One region of the Mesorhizobium sp. M4B.F.Ca.ET.143.01.1.1 genome, then DNA from elsewhere that is predicted to be linked to it. Evidence: riboswitches for the same ligand, from Rfam matches in the RefSeq annotation. Region 1 holds a riboswitch; the other holds the start of a gene.
The links. A riboswitch is a leader RNA that binds a small molecule or an ion and turns the genes downstream of it on or off. The one in region 1 is predicted to bind S-adenosylmethionine.
Positions count from the first base shown of each region.

Region 2: it holds a riboswitch for S-adenosylmethionine, as region 1 does, so the genes downstream of both, EN786_RS14065 (homoserine O-acetyltransferase) here and EN786_RS19550 (O-succinylhomoserine sulfhydrylase) in region 1, are expected to answer to the same signal.

Region 1 is NZ_SRSR01000007.1:275,536-283,013, reverse strand. It holds gene argF (ornithine carbamoyltransferase) at 1-157, shown strand, start outside; gene EN786_RS19570 (Hsp33 family molecular chaperone) at 236-1,270, shown strand; gene EN786_RS19565 (alpha/beta hydrolase) at 1,347-2,150, opposite strand; gene apaG (Co2+/Mg2+ efflux protein ApaG) at 2,205-2,597, opposite strand; gene EN786_RS19555 (ceramide glucosyltransferase) at 2,823-3,977, shown strand; gene EN786_RS19550 (O-succinylhomoserine sulfhydrylase) at 3,999-5,186, opposite strand; SAM riboswitch at 5,245-5,322, opposite strand; gene EN786_RS19545 (2'-deoxycytidine 5'-triphosphate deaminase) at 5,401-6,495, shown strand; gene EN786_RS19540 (ABC transporter substrate-binding protein) at 6,587-7,360, shown strand.
Region 2 is NZ_SRSR01000005.1:95,219-102,696, reverse strand. It holds gene EN786_RS14085 (DUF1194 domain-containing protein) at 1-344, shown strand, start outside; gene EN786_RS14080 (glycosyltransferase family 2 protein) at 473-1,408, opposite strand; gene EN786_RS14075 (glycosyltransferase) at 1,588-2,580, opposite strand; gene metW (methionine biosynthesis protein MetW) at 2,739-3,353, opposite strand; gene EN786_RS14065 (homoserine O-acetyltransferase) at 3,412-4,581, opposite strand; SAM riboswitch at 4,699-4,776, opposite strand; gene hisC (histidinol-phosphate transaminase) at 4,915-6,024, shown strand; gene EN786_RS14055 (prephenate/arogenate dehydrogenase family protein) at 6,030-6,968, shown strand; gene EN786_RS14050 (sugar kinase) at 6,969-7,478, opposite strand, start outside.

The DNA.
Region 1 (7,478 bases):
AAAGCCGGACGCGCTGTTCATGCACTGCCTGCCGGCGCATCGCGGCGAGGAGGTGACCGACGAGGTCATCGACGGGCCGCATTCGGTGGTGTTCGACGAGGCCGAGAACCGCCTGCATGCCCAGAAGGCGGTTTTGGCCTGGTGTCTGGGAGCTTGATCTCCGGAGGTGTGATGCCTATCTGCGGCGCATCACGCAAATCGAGCGCGTTTGGACGCATGCACCCCAAAGGGTGGCATGGCCGCGCCCCGGAGCTTTGTCATGTTGGAAACCCGTCAAGTGACTGAACATCACCCGCAACTCGGCGAATTCGGCTACGCCGGCGACGATCACGTCGTGCCCTTCGAGGTCGCGCCGCTCGACGTGCGCGGCCGCACCGTGCAGCTCGGGCCGATGCTCGACGCCATTCTTGCCCGCCACGACTATCCCGAGCCGGTCGCGCGCCTGCTGGCGGAAGCCTGCGTGCTGACGGTTTTGCTCGGCACCTCGCTCAAGTTCGAGGGCAAGTTCATCCTGCAGACCCGCACCGACGGGCCGGTCGACATGCTGGTGGCAGATTTCTCAACCCCGCATGCGCTGCGCGGCTATGCGCGCTTCGATGCCGACCGGTTGCAGGCGCTGGCCGCCGCCGGCGAGGTCTCGCAGCAGACGCTGCTCGGCAACGGCGTGCTGGCGCTGACCATCGATCAGGGCGTTCACACGCAGCGCTATCAGGGCATCGTCCAGCTCGACGGCTCCTCACTGGAGGAGGCCGCGCGCACCTATTTCCGCCAGTCGGAGCAGATCCCGACCGACATCAGGCTGTCGGTGGCCAAGCTGGTTACGCCCGGTCCCGGTGGCGCCCGCGAGCAATGGCGCGCCGGCGGCCTTCTGGCGCAGTTCCTGCCGAAGGCGCCGGAACGCATGCGCGTGCCGGACATTTCCGGCGGCGACGGCGATCCGCGCGAAGCGGTCCATGAGCCGGCCGACAATTCCTGGCAGGAATTGCTCGCGCTGCTCGGCACCATCGAGCCGACCGAGCTGATCGATCCGACTGTCGGTGCCGAACGCCTTCTCTACCGGCTGTTCCACGAACACGGCGTGCGCGTCTTCGGCGGCGTGCCGGTTGCCGACCAGTGCTCGTGCTCGCGCGAGAAGATCCGCGGCATCCTCGCCGGCTTCTCCGCCCAGGAGATCAAGGACAGCACCGAGGAGGGCGGCATCCATGTCGCCTGCGAGTTCTGCTCGACGCAGTACGACTTCGACCCGGCAGAGTTCGCCGCGGCTCAATAGGGTCACTTTCCAGACCAAGCGCGTCGCCTGATCTATTTCAGCGCGACGCGCTCTAGGCGCCGCACCGATCTCCGCGTCAAATGAATTCCTGGAGGTGCCTGCGGACATCCGAGGCTCGTTCGACGGGAGCCATGTGGGTTTCGTTTCCGAGCACCATGAGCTTCGCGCCGCTGATCGCGCTCGCGGTGGCTTCCATCATCCCGCCGAAGAACTGGTCCCTTTCACCGCCGAGGATCAGAGTCCTCGCCGAGATGTTGCGGAGGTCTTCTTCCGTCACATCGTCGTCGAGCATTGCTTCGAGATAGCGGACGATCGTGCTCGGCGCCCCCATCCGCGCAACCAGGCTGCGTGCTTCGAACCTCAGTCGAAGACGCAAAAGAAGGTTCAACCAGGGTCGCCGGAACACCGTCGTGAATTCCTTCAGCAAAGCGTGAAATTGTCCGGCCTGTGCGAATTGGATCTGTTTCCTGAGCCGCCTTTTTCCATCGGCCGAAAAGCCATGCGCGCTCGCCAGCAGGATCAGCTTGCCTACAAGGTCCGGGTACCGCGCGGCCACCTGCGTGGCGACAACGCCGCCATAGGAAATACCCATCAGGCTCGCTGGCTTCTTGAAGTCGGCGTCGATGATCTCCGCGATGTCTCTGGCCATGCCCTCGAGCGAAGGATCGGCTTTTGGAGCGGGATCGTAGCCAATCAGCACGAAGCTCGTGTTGGGTGGAAGGATACGGATGAGCCGTCCGGCATCCTTCTCCAGTCTTGATGGCCGGGGTTTCATCATGAACCCCTGACCGCCGTTGATGATGAGAAGACTTTCCGGTCCTTGTCCAACTCTTGCGAACGGCAGCCGGCCCAGAAACAACCCTGTTTCAATTCTGTCCATCAAGCCGCTGCCTGGCGTGCGGTTGGGGCAGTGGCGGCCAAGCGTACGCGGCCACTAGTTCACCGTCCGCCGCGTGCCCGGCAGGTCGAGAGAGAAGGCGGGGATGGCGACATTGAACGTCTCGCCGCGCTTGTTGCGCATCGTATAGTGGCCGACCATGATGCCCGACGGCGTCGAGAGCGGGCAGCCCGAGGTGTACTGGTAGCTGTCGCCGGGATTGAGTTCGGGCTGGTCGCCGACGACGCCGGCGCCGCGCACCTCCTCCACCCGGCCGCTGCCGTCGGTGATGTGCCAGTAGCGCGAGAGCAGCTGCACGAATTCGTCCGAGCGGTTGTCGATTGTCACCTGGTAGCCCCAGACATAGCGGTTCTCCGAAGGATCGGAGCGATCCTCCAGATAGAACGGCCTCACCTGAACTTCGATGTTGCGCGTGACGGCGCGATACATGAGCTACCCCAACAATTCGGGAACTTTCGGCGCACTCCGCTGTCGGGTCAACGATGCGTGACGCCTGTCCCTTCCGCCTTATGCGCACGTGCCGGCAAACAATGTCATTTAAGTGACACACGACAATGATGGTGTGCACGGACCGTGCTGGGCGACTCAAGCGCTCTGTCGACCTGTTCAAAATGGCCATCTCCTGGCCGGCTTTTCCGGAGTGACCAGATCTCGATGGAACTGATCGCCATGGCCGCCGCCCTGCTTTCCATAGCCCTGCTTCTCTCAAATCTCGCCAGCATCCTGCTTGCTGCGCGCCGGCTGAAGCCGCCGCGCGGCATGGCCGCGCCCGCGGGCAGGACGCCGCCGGTGTCGATCGTCATCCCCTCGCGCGGCATCGAGCCGTTTGCCGAGGAGACGCTGCAGCGCGCCTTCTCGCTCGACGGGCCGCGCTACGAGCTGATCTTCTGCGTCGCCCATGCCGACGATCCGGTGGTCAAGCTGATAAACAGGGCAATTGCCCGGTTTCCCAAGGTGCCGGCCCGGCTGCTGGTCGGCGACGACCGCGTCAGCGCCAATCCGAAGCTGAACAATTGCGTCAAGGGCTGGGAGGCGGCGCGCCACCACTGGGTGATCCTCGCCGATTCCAACGTGCTGATGCCGCGCGACTATATCCATAAGCTGATGGCCGCGTGGAGGTCCGATACCGGCCTCGTCTGCTCGACGCCGGTCGGCTCGCGGCCGGACGGCTTCTGGGCCGAGGTCGAATGCGCCTTCCTCAACACGCTGCAGGCGCGCTGGCAATATGCCGGCGAGGCGCTTGGCCTCGGCTTCGCCCAGGGCAAGAGCATGCTGTGGAACAAGCCCATGCTCGACGCCAATGGCGGCATCCGCGCGCTTGCCGCAGAGATCGCCGAGGACGCCGCGGCGACCAAGCTGGTCAACGGCATCGGCCTTCGCGTCCATCTCGTCGCCTCGCCCTTCGAGCAGCCGCTCGGCGAGCGCAGGCTTGGCGAGATCTGGTCGCGCCAGGCGCGCTGGGCGCGGCTGCGCCGCGTCACCTTCCCGCTGTTCTTCGCGCCCGAAATCCTGACCGGTGCGGCGGTGCCGCTTGTCCTGGCACTGGTAGCGGCGGCCCAATTGGGCATCAGCCTGCCGGCCACAACGCTTTGCGTGCTGGCACTCGCCTACCTGCCGGAATGCGCCCTCGCATGGGCCAACGGCTGGCACCTGTCGCCGCGCACGGTCGCGGCGATGATCGTGCGCGACGCGATGCTGCCGGTGATATGGGCGCGCGGCTGGCTGGGCGGCGCCGTCGACTGGCGCGGCAACGCCATGACCATCGGCACCAAGGTGGCCGAACTGGAAGAGACGCCCTCGAGCGCCTGACCGGGCCTTCGCCCAGGTCCCCTATTTCGCCGCCTTCAGCGCCTGCTCGACATCGGCAAGCAGGTCGTCCGTGTCCTCCAGGCCGACGGAGAGCCTGAGCGTGCCCGGGCCGATGCCGAGCTCGGCGCGCGCCTCGTCGCTGAGGTTCTTGTGCGTGGTCGTCGCCGGATGGGTGATCAGGCTCTTGGCGTCGCCGAGATTGTTGGAGATCAGCACGATGTCGAGCGCGTTCTGGAAGGCGAAGGCCGCCTGCTTGCCGCCCTTGACGTCGAGGCAGATCAGCGTCGAGCCGCCCGACATCTGCTTCCTGACGATCTCGGCCTGCGGATGGTCGGCGCGGCCCGGATAGATGACGCGGGCGATCTCCGGCCGTTCGGCGAGGAAGTCGGCGATCTTGCCGGCGCTCTCCGTCTGCTGGCGCACGCGCAACGGCAGCGTCTCCAGGCCCTTGAGCAGCGTCCAGGCATTGAACGGCGACAGGCTCGGCCCGGTGTGGCGGAAGTAGTCGTGCAGGTTCTCGTCGATCCACTTCTTGTCCGACAGGATGATGCCGCCGAGGCAGCGCCCCTGTCCGTCTATGTGCTTGGTCGCCGAATAGACGACGATGTGGGCGCCGAGCTGCAACGGCTTCTGCTGCAGCGGCGTGGCGAAGACGTTGTCGACGATCAGTCTGGCGCCGATCGAATTGGCGAGCGCGGCGACAGCGGCGATGTCGACCACTTCCAGCGTCGGGTTGGTCGGGCTTTCCAGGAAGAACAGCTTGGTGTTCGGCCGCACCGCCTTTTCCCAGTTGGCGATATCGGTGCCGTCGACCAGCGTCGCCTCGATGCCGTATTTCGGCGCCAGCGTTTCGACCACCCAGCGACAGGAGCCGAACAGCGCGCGCGCCGCCACGATATGGTCGCCCGCCCTGGCGCTGCACAGCAGCGCGGCGCTCACCGCCGCCATGCCGGAGGCCGTGGCGCGAGCGTCCTCGGCGTCTTCCAGGGCGCACATGCGCTTTTCGAACATGTCGACCGTGGGATTGGCGTAGCGCGAGTAGATGAAGCCCGGCTCCTCGCCCTTGAAGCGGGCTTCGGCGGCCTGCGCCGTCTCGTAGACATAGCCCTGGGTGAGATACATCGCTTCTGATGTCTCGCCGAAGCCGGAACGCAGCGTTCCGCCATGCACGAGTGCCGTCTGAGGCTTCCAGTCACGCTTCTTGGTCATCGCTCTACTTCCAGATACAAAAAAACCGGCCGCGAAAAGTCGCAACCGGTCCATACGGCCTTGCGGCCCGACGGTCCTTTAGCGACTTGTTTAACGTGGCTGCAAGCCGACCGGCCAAATCACCACGGGATAACGACCCTTTAGACCCGCGCCGCGCTTGCGTCAATTGCCGGCTTCATTAAGAGGTTTGTACCAGCGGCCTTGGAGCGGAGCCTTGCGGCAGACAGGCATTCTTCCCGATCAGGACATTTCCGCGCTGTTCCAGTCCGGCGCGCTGAAGTCGCCGCGCGTGCTCGATGCCGACCAGATCCAGCCGGCCAGCCTCGACCTCAGGCTGGGCGACAAGGCGTTCCGCGTGCGCGCCTCCTTCCTGCCCGGCCCCGATCATCTGGTGGCCGACAAGCTCGACCGGCTGAAGCTGCACGAGATCAATCTCGTCGACGGTGCTGTGCTGGAGACGGGCTGCGTCTACATCGTGCCGCTGCTGGAAGGCCTGGCATTGCCCTCGAACGTGTCCGCTTCGGCCAATCCGAAGAGCTCGACCGGGCGGCTGGACATCTTCACCCGGGTGATGACCGATCGCGGCCACGAGTTCGACAAGATCGCCGCCGGCTATCATGGCCCGCTCTATCTCGAAGTCAGCCCGCGCACCTTTCCGATTGTCGTGCGCGCCGGCTCGCGCCTGTCGCAGATACGCTTCCGCACCGGCAATGCGCTGCTGTCGGAAAGCGAGTTGCGCGATCTCCACCATGCCGAGATGCTGGTTGCCACCGAGCCGCCCAACATTTCCGGCGGCGGCATCGCGCTGTCGATCGATCTCGATGGCGACAAGGACGGGCTGGTCGGCTATCGCGGCAAGCATCACACCGGCCTCGTCGATGTCGACAAGCGCGCCGCGCAGGACGTCGTCGACTACTGGGAGCCGCTTTACAAGAGCGGCGCCGGCGAGCTGGTGCTCGATCCCGATGAGTTCTACATCCTGGTCAGCCGCGAGGCGGTGCATGTGCCGCCGCTCTACGCCGCCGAGATGACGCCCTTCGATCCGCTGGTCGGCGAATTCCGCGTCCACTATGCCGGCTTCTTCGATCCGGGCTTCGGCCATTCGGCGGCCGGCGGCACCGGCAGCCGGGCGGTGCTCGAAGTGCGCAGCCACGAGGTGCCGTTCATCCTCGATCACGGCCAGATCGTCGGGCGGCTGGTCTACGAGCACATGCTGAAGCGGCCGCAGGCGCTTTACGGCACCGACCTTGGCTCCAACTACCAGGCGCAGGGCTTGAAGCTCTCCAAGCATTTCCGCGCCGCGCGCTGACCCGTCGCCCGCGTCAGACTCCGCTTGCCCGGTCCCGCGCGCCATGCTTGGCTGGCGCCACCGGTCCAGAACCTGACAGAGGGAGACGAAAATGCAGATATCCAGATGGATCCTATCGGCAGCCGCTGCCGCCATGCTGACGCTCGGCGCCGGCGCCTTGTCGGCGCAGGCCGCCGAAAAGATCAAGATCGGCACCGAGGGCGCCTATCCGCCGTTCAACACCATCACGCCCGACGGCAAGGTCGAGGGCTTCGACATCGACATCGCCAATGCGCTGTGCGCGCAGATGAAGGTCGAATGCGAGATCGTCACCCAGGACTGGGATGGCATCATTCCGGCCCTCCAGGCCAAGAAATTCGACGCCATCATCGCCTCGATGAGCATCACCGAGGAACGCAAGAAGCAGGTCGCCTTCACCCACAAATACTATACGACGCCGCTTGCGCTGGTCGCGCCGAAGGACAGCGAACTGACCTCGACCGACCCGGCGGCGCTCGCCGGCAAGACGGTGGGCGCCCAGGCATCGACCACCCAGGCCGACTTCGCCCAGGACGTCTACGGCAAGGCCGGCGCCGAAGCCAAGCTCTATCCGACCCAGGAAGAGGCGATCACCGATCTCCAGAACGGCCGGCTCGATGCCGTCATCTCCGACAAGTTCGTGCTGGTGGACTGGCTGAAGAAGTCGAGCGACGGCTGCTGCAAGCTGGTCGGCGACGTCAAGGGCACCGAGACGGAAGCCGGCATCGCCGTGCGCCTCGAGGACACTGCGCTGCGCGACAAGCTCAACGCGGCGATAGACGCCATCGTCGCCGACGGCACCTACAAGAAGATCCAGGCCAAGTATTTCGACTTCGATATCTATTGAGCGGCTGAAGCTGCCAATCTCCCCCCTTGTGGGGGAGATGCCCGGCAGGGCAGAGGGGGCGCGAAGGATCGCCAACCTCTGCTGTATCCAAGAAGACAGTCCGCAGGCAGAGCCGGTT
Region 2 (7,478 bases), on a different contig from region 1:
CCAACAACACCGGTCCGCCCGTCACCTCCGAGCGCGACGCGGCACTGGCCAGGGGCATCGTCGTCAACGGCCTGCCGATCCTGATCAGCCCGTCGCCCACCTTCAGCCATCTCGACCGCTACTACGCCCAATGCGTCACCGGTGGGCCCGGCTCCTTCGTGCTGCCGATCTACGCGGCTTCCGAGTTCTCGACCGCCATCCGGCGCAAGCTGATCCTCGAGGTGAGCGGCATCGCCGACACGGCGGCGGTCCGGATCGATGCCGAGCCGCCCATCGACTGCCTGCAGGGCGAGCGCGACCGCCGTTTCTATTCCGACCCCTATTTCCCGGAACTCGATCGCTAGAGCGGTTCAGCGTTTCAAGGAATCGCCGAACCGCTCTAACTATTTGTTTCTACGCGATTCCGGACGGAAAACCGTTACACACTTTTCCTGGAATTGCTCCAAGCCGACAGGCTCGGGGCCCGGCAAGATCAGGCGGGGCGCGCGCCGTACTTCGCGCGGAACTCGTCATAAAGGTCACGCCGGCGGCGGCGGCCGTCGACATAGCCGCGCAACAGCTGCGGCAGCGAGTAGCCGAGCGACTTGGACGAGCGGTTGGCCAGATAACCGGCGAATGCCTGCGAAACCCTGCCCTTCATCGTATCGGCGATGATCTGGCGCGCGATCATATAGGGCGGGATCTCGGGATAGCGGTCAGCGATGTAAGGGTGTTTGTCGATGAGGTTCGCATAGGCCTCGACATAGCCGTCGCGGCGGCCGGAAATCGAATTTTCCGAATTGTATTTCTTCCAGTCGATTTCCTCGGTGAGCAGCGCGCCGCCGCGGCGGGCGAAGCGCAGCAGCAATTCGCGATCCTGCATGCGCGCGATGTCGCTGTCGTAGCCGCCGATCGCCAGCAGCGATTCATGCCGGGCGGTTATCGCCGAACCGGCGATGAAGACGGTCTGGGAGACCAGCGCCCGTTCCAGCATGTTCCGGGTCAGGAATGCCTCGCGGTTGACGCATTTGGTGGCCCGGTTGCCCTTCACCGAAACGAAGGAGCTGATGAGCACCTCGAGCGACGGGTTGTCGTCGAAGCGCGCCAGCGTCCGCTCCAGCCGGTCCGGCAGATAGACATCATCCGAATCAAGGAAGGTGACGATCGGCGCGCGCGCGCGCTCGATGCCGGCATTGCGGGCGGCGTTGGCACCACGCCATTTGGCTCCGACATAGATCAGCCGCGGGTCGCGGATTTCGGCAAGCGCCGCCGCGGTGGCGTCGGTGGAGCCATCGTCGACGACGATGTGCTCGAAGCGGGTAAGGGTCTGCGCCAGCACGCTTTCCACGGCGCGCACAACCTGGCTGCGCCGGTTGTGGGTCGGCGTGATCACTGTGATGAGCGGGGCCGGCTCGGGCGCTTTCGGCATGCGATCAGGCCCGGGATTCTGGGATATTCGGATGGATTTGTTGCCGTCTTCCATGCCCGCCCAAGCTTGCGTTCAGCGGGACGCTACAAAAAAGCAGTCTCTGTGTCACCTCGACCGCCCGCGCCCGTGCCTGCAATCGGCAGATTTCGAGACGCCGCGCCTCAATTGCAACACCGGCCTCAGCTGTGCCCGACATAGTCCGGCACCAGCTCGACCCTGTCGCCAACGATCCCCGCGGCAAAGCTGAACTGGCCCCAGAACATCAAGGCATAGAACGCCTGGCCGACGATCAGGGAGAACGGGATCTGCCAGGCCGGCATGCCTGCCTGGCGGGCATGGCTCACGATGCGCCGCGTCGTGCGCCACGACATGGTGAACCAGCGGCTGAACGACTTGACGATGCGCGCGCCGCGCGTGGGCGAGCGCTGCGCGACGAATTTCCTGTCGGCATCCCGGCCGGTCACCAGTGCCCGCCAGAAGAAGAACCGCCAGCCCCGCGGGGGATAGTGGTAGACGCGGGCGTTGACGTTGCTCGGCTGGTGGCCTTGGCGCCGCAGCTCGTGCATCAGCAAGGTGCAGGAGACCTTGAAGCCATTGTTTTCCGGAAACGGGTGGCTGGAAATCCACTCGCGCCGGAAGGCGATGTTGTTGGCGTTGAGCGCCCGTTTCGAGGCGAACCGCTTATCACCCTCGGCCATCGGGAAGAACCACATCATGGCAAAGGTTCTCGAAAAGAAGTCGTCGCACAAGAGATAGGTATAGCCGTTGACGCAGACGATCGCGGGATCCTGAAACGGGCCGAGCAGGGTTGCAAGCCAGTCCGGCTCCGGAACGGTATCGGAGTCCAGGAAGACGACCAGTTCGCCCTCGGTTTGTTTGATCCCGTTATTCTTGAGGTCGTAGTAGCGGCCGCCGGGACAAGCTGCGAAGCTTATCTCCGCCACCTCTTCCAACTGTGGCGCCTGGGTATGGAAGTTGCGCCGGAGCGTGTCCGCGTCCTCTTCCTCCCCGCCATGCGAGATAATGACTTTCGGTCTTGCAAAGCCGGTCGCGGAAACCGCGGCGATCTCGCGCGCCAGGGCGTTCAACCCAACGCCGATCTCCGCCCAGTCGATCGACTTGGCGTTCTCCATTTCCACGACGATTGAATAAGTCGGACGATCGCCGCTCATATTGTTCGACCAGGTTGCTTGAATGGACGTGGCTATAGGGGTCGGCTTTCGCTGTCAAATAACAGAAGCAAGCAGGAAAGCTCCTTTTGCGAGAATCTTCGTCGCGCCGGGATCTGCGGAAGTGCTGGTGTCGGCGAAGGAAACCGCCGCGATCGTTGCTATCGTCGCAGCAGAAACACTGCCTGCTGGCCGAAGAAATTCCAGAACCACCACGGCATGGAGAGGCCTATCTTCTGGCCGTTGCCGTCGAGCGCGGTCGCCTTTTCCACCGTCGCGCCAAGCTCCTCGCACAGATTGACGAAGTCGCGGATGGTGCAGAAGTGGATGTTGGGCGTGTCGTACCAGGAATAGGGCAGATCCTTGGTCACCGGCATACGCCCCTTGACGAACAGCGACAGGCGCACCTGCCAGTGGCCGAAATTGGGGAACGAGACGATGGCGCGGTTGCCTATCCTCAGCAACTCGTCGAGCACCAGCTTCGGATTGCGGGTCGCCTGCAGCGTCTGCGACAGGACGACGAAATCGAAGCCCTTGTCGGGATAGAATTCGAGATCCTTGTCGGCATCGCCCTGGATGACCGAGAGGCCGCGCGCCACGCATTCGTTGACGCCGCGCTGCGACAGTTCCAGCCCGCGGCCGTCGACCTGCTTGGTTTCCTGCAGCAATTCGAGCAGCAGACCGTCGCCGGAGCCGACATCGAGCACCCGTGACTGCGGCGGGATGAGATCGGCGACGACTTCAAGGTCGACGCGCTGGGCGCGGTTGACGCTCATCGGCTGGTCTCCCGTTCGGCGCATGATCCTGATCCGGGAAGTCTGCAACTTTCCGGGGTCATGCGTTCAGCCCTCTCGCCCGCGCGGCCGAACCGATGAAGCCGCTGATGGCGGCGAACAGTTCCGGCTCGTCGAGCAGGAAGGCGTCATGGCCGCGATCGGTGTCGATCTCGACGAAGGAGACGGAGGCGCCGGCGGCGTTCAGCGCATGCACGATCGAGCGGCTTTCCTCGGTCGGGAACAGCCAGTCGGAGGTGAAGGAGACCAGGCAGAATCGCGTTTTGGTGCCGGCGAAGGCATCAGCCAGGCGTCCACCGTGATCGGCGACGAGGTCGAAATAGTCCATCGCGCGGGTCAAATAGAGGTAGGTGTTGGCGTCGAAGCGGTCGACGAAGGTCATGCCCTGATGGCGCAGGTAGCTTTCGATCTGGAAGTCGGCGTCGAAGCCGAAGGTCAGCGCCTCGCGGTCCTGCAGGTTGCGGCCGAATTTGCGGTGCAGCGCCGCTTCCGACAGGTAGGTGATGTGTGCCGCCATGCGCGCCACCGCCAGCCCCTTTTCCGGACGCTTGCCGTGCTCGAAATATTTGCCGCCATGCCAGTCGGGGTCGGCCATGACAGCCTGCCGGCCAACCTCGTGGAAGGCGATGTTCTGCGAGGAATGGCGCGCGCCGGTGGCGATCGGCAGCGCCGAGAAGACGCGCTCCGGATAGCTCGCGGCCCATTCCAGCACCTGCATGCCGCCCATCGAGCCGCCAAGCACGCAAAACAGCTTCTCGATGCCGAAGTGGTCGACCAGCATCAGCTGCGCCCGCACCATGTCGCGGATGGTGATCACCGGCAGGTCGAGGCCGTAAGGCTTGCCGGTGGCAGGGTTTGTCGAGGCCGGGCCGGTGGAGCCCAGGCAGCCGCCCAACACGTTTGAGCAGATGACGAAGAAGCGGTTGGTGTCGATGATCTTGCCCGGCCCGATCAGCACCTGCCACCAGCCAGGCTTGCCGGTGACCGGATTGGTGCTGGCAACATGCTGGTCGCCGGTCAGCGCGTGGCAGACCAGGATGGCGTTGGAGCGGGCGTCGTTGAGGGTGCCATAGGTCTGGTAGGCGATCTGGAACGGCGACAGCAGCGCACCGGCATCGAGCTTGAGCGGCTTGTCGGGGCCAAAGCGCAACACCGGGCTCGACGGCTGGTCGACCTCGTTATTGGTCTTTGCGGCGCGCAGAACGGCCATTGCATCCTCTTACATCACGCACCGTGGTTTCCGAAAACCGATTCCGATTTCCGGACCAGGCGAATGTCCGGCCGGCGGCGGACAACAAAAAACCGGCAATGCATTCGCAAAGCCGGTTACAGGATGCAAACGGCCCTTTAGCGAATTGTTTAACGTGGCTGCAAGCCGACCGGCCAAATCACCACGGAACTGTCGCTGCCCTTCTAGGGCCAGCGCGGCTCGGCGTCAACGGCCAGGCTTTTCGCGCCCTTGCCGCCTCTCGACATTCAGGGCCACGACTAGTATTTCCGCTGCGGCCTCCGGACGGAGGCTCTCTCGACGGATTTTTGCGACATGAACCAGACACCAGACAAGGCACGTCCGACGCCCCGCGCGGGCATCATGGACATCGAAGCCTATGTGCCCGGCAAGAGCACGGCGCCGGCCGGTGTTGCCAGGGTCCATAAATTGTCGTCGAACGAGAACCCGCTGGGGCCCTCGCCGAAGGCGATCGAGGCTGCGCGCGAGGTTGCCGGAAAGCTCGATGTCTATCCGGACGGCACGGCAAGGCGGCTGCGCGAGGCGATCGCCGAGGTGCACGGCCTCAACCCCGCGAACATCATCTGCTCCAACGGCTCCGACGAGATTCTCGGCCTGCTCGCGCAGACCTATCTGGCGCCCGGCGACGAGGCTGTTTTCACCGAACACGCCTTCATGGTCTACAAGATCTACATCCAGGCGGCCGGCGCGCTTCCGGTCGCGGTCAAGGAAACCGACGAGCGGGCCGACATCGACGCGATCCTGGCCGCGGTGACGGCGCGGACCCGCATCGTCTTCCTCGCCAATCCCAACAATCCGACCGGTACCTACGTGCCGTTCCAGGAAGTGCGCCGGCTGCATGCCGGCCTGCCGAAGAACGTGCTCTTGGTGCTGGATGGGGCCTACGCCGAATATGTGCGCCGCAACGACTACGAGGCCGGCATCGAACTGGCGGGAAGCGCGGAGAACGTGGTGATGACCCGCACCTTCTCCAAGCTCGGCCTTGGCGGCGCGCGCATCGGCTGGATGTATGGGCCCATGCACATCGTCGACGCGATCAACCGCGTGCGCGGCCCCTTCAACGTCAACGCAACGGCGATCGAGGCCGGCATCGCGGCGATCCGCGACCGCGCCCATGTCGAGCGCAGCGTGGCGCACAACGAAACCTGGCTCGCCTGGCTGAGCGAGGAACTGACCAAGCTCGGGCTGCGCGTGACGCCGAGCGTCGGCAATTTCGTGCTGATCCACTTCCCCGAGGACGGCAAGCATTCGGCGGCGGCGGCGGACGACTATCTCACGGCGCGAGGCTACATATTGCGGCGGGTTTCCGGCTACGGTTTTCCCAACGCGCTGCGCATGAGCGTCGGCATCGAAGAAGCCAATCGCGGCGTGATTGCCGCCCTCACGACCTTCCTGAAAAGTTGAGCGCCATGACATCTGCGATGTTCGAAAAGATCGCGCTGGTCGGCATCGGCCTGATCGGCTCGTCGCTGGCCCGCGTCATCCGTCGCGAGCGACTGGCCCGGCATGTCGCGATCTCGACGCGCAGCCCCGCCACACTGGCACGGGCGGAGCAACTCGGCCTTGGCGATTCCTACACCACCGACGCGAAGGAAGCGGTTCGCGATGCGGACCTCGTCATCGTTTCGGTGCCGGTCGGCTCCTCCGGCGCGGTCGCCGAAGAAATCGCGCCGGCGCTGAAGAAGGGCGCCATTCTCACCGATGTCGGCTCGACCAAGGCGTCCGTCATCGCGCAGATGCAGCCGCATGTGCCGGAAGGCGTGCACTTCATTCCCGGCCATCCGCTGGCCGGCACGGAGAAGTCGGGGCCGGATGCCGGCTTCGCCGATCTCTTCGACAATCGCTGGTGCATCTTCACGCCGGTGCCAGGCACCGATCCCGCGGCCTTGGAGACGCTGTCGGAATTCTGGCGGCGCTGCGGTTCCAACATCGACACGATGGACCCGCAGCATCACGATATGACGCTTGCCATCGTCTCGCACCTGCCGCACATCATCGCCTACAACATCGTCGGCACCGCGGACGATCTGGAATCGGTGACCAAGACGGAAGTCATCAAATATTCGGCTTCCGGCTTCCGCGATTTCACCCGTCTTGCGGCTTCCGATCCGACGATGTGGCGGGATGTGTGCCTGCACAACAAGGACGCCATCCTGGAAATGCTGGCGCGCTTCTCGGAGGATCTCGCCTTCCTGCAGCGGGCGATCCGCTGGGGCGACGGCGAGAAACTGTTCGACCTCTTTACGCGCACGCGGGCGGTGCGCCGCTCGATTATCGACGCCGGGCAGGATATCGACGTGCCGGACTTCGGCCGCCAGGCTATCGAACATCCGGAAACGAAGGCTTAGTCAGCTCGACGGCGGCCAATGGGCGGCCATCATGGCAAGCGTCTCTGCCCGGTCCGGCGCGCCGAGCCGGCCGCCGAAGCGCTGGCATTTGAGCGCCGCGGCGGCACTGGCAAAGCGCAAGGCCTGCTCGGGCGGCATGGCTTCCGCGAGGCCGACGGCAAAAGCGCCGTGGAACACGTCGCCGGCGGCCAGCGTATCCACCGCCTTGATCCTCGGCGCCGCGACGTGGCGGACCGAGCCGGTGGAACGGTCGTGCCACCAGCTTCCCGCCGCGCCGCCGGTGACGGCGACAAAAGCATCGGTGCGGCTGGCGAGATCGGCGCAGGCGGTTTCCGGATCGAGCGCATGGCCGCAGACGATGCGCGCCGCGGGTTCCGAAGCGACGATGTGCGTGGCCAGCGGCAACAACTGCTCCAGGACCTCCAGCGGTGCGGTATCGGCATCGAGGATCGCAGGCCGGCCATTGGCGCGCGCCGCATTCAGGGCGAGCGCCGCGGCGCCCGGCCAGCG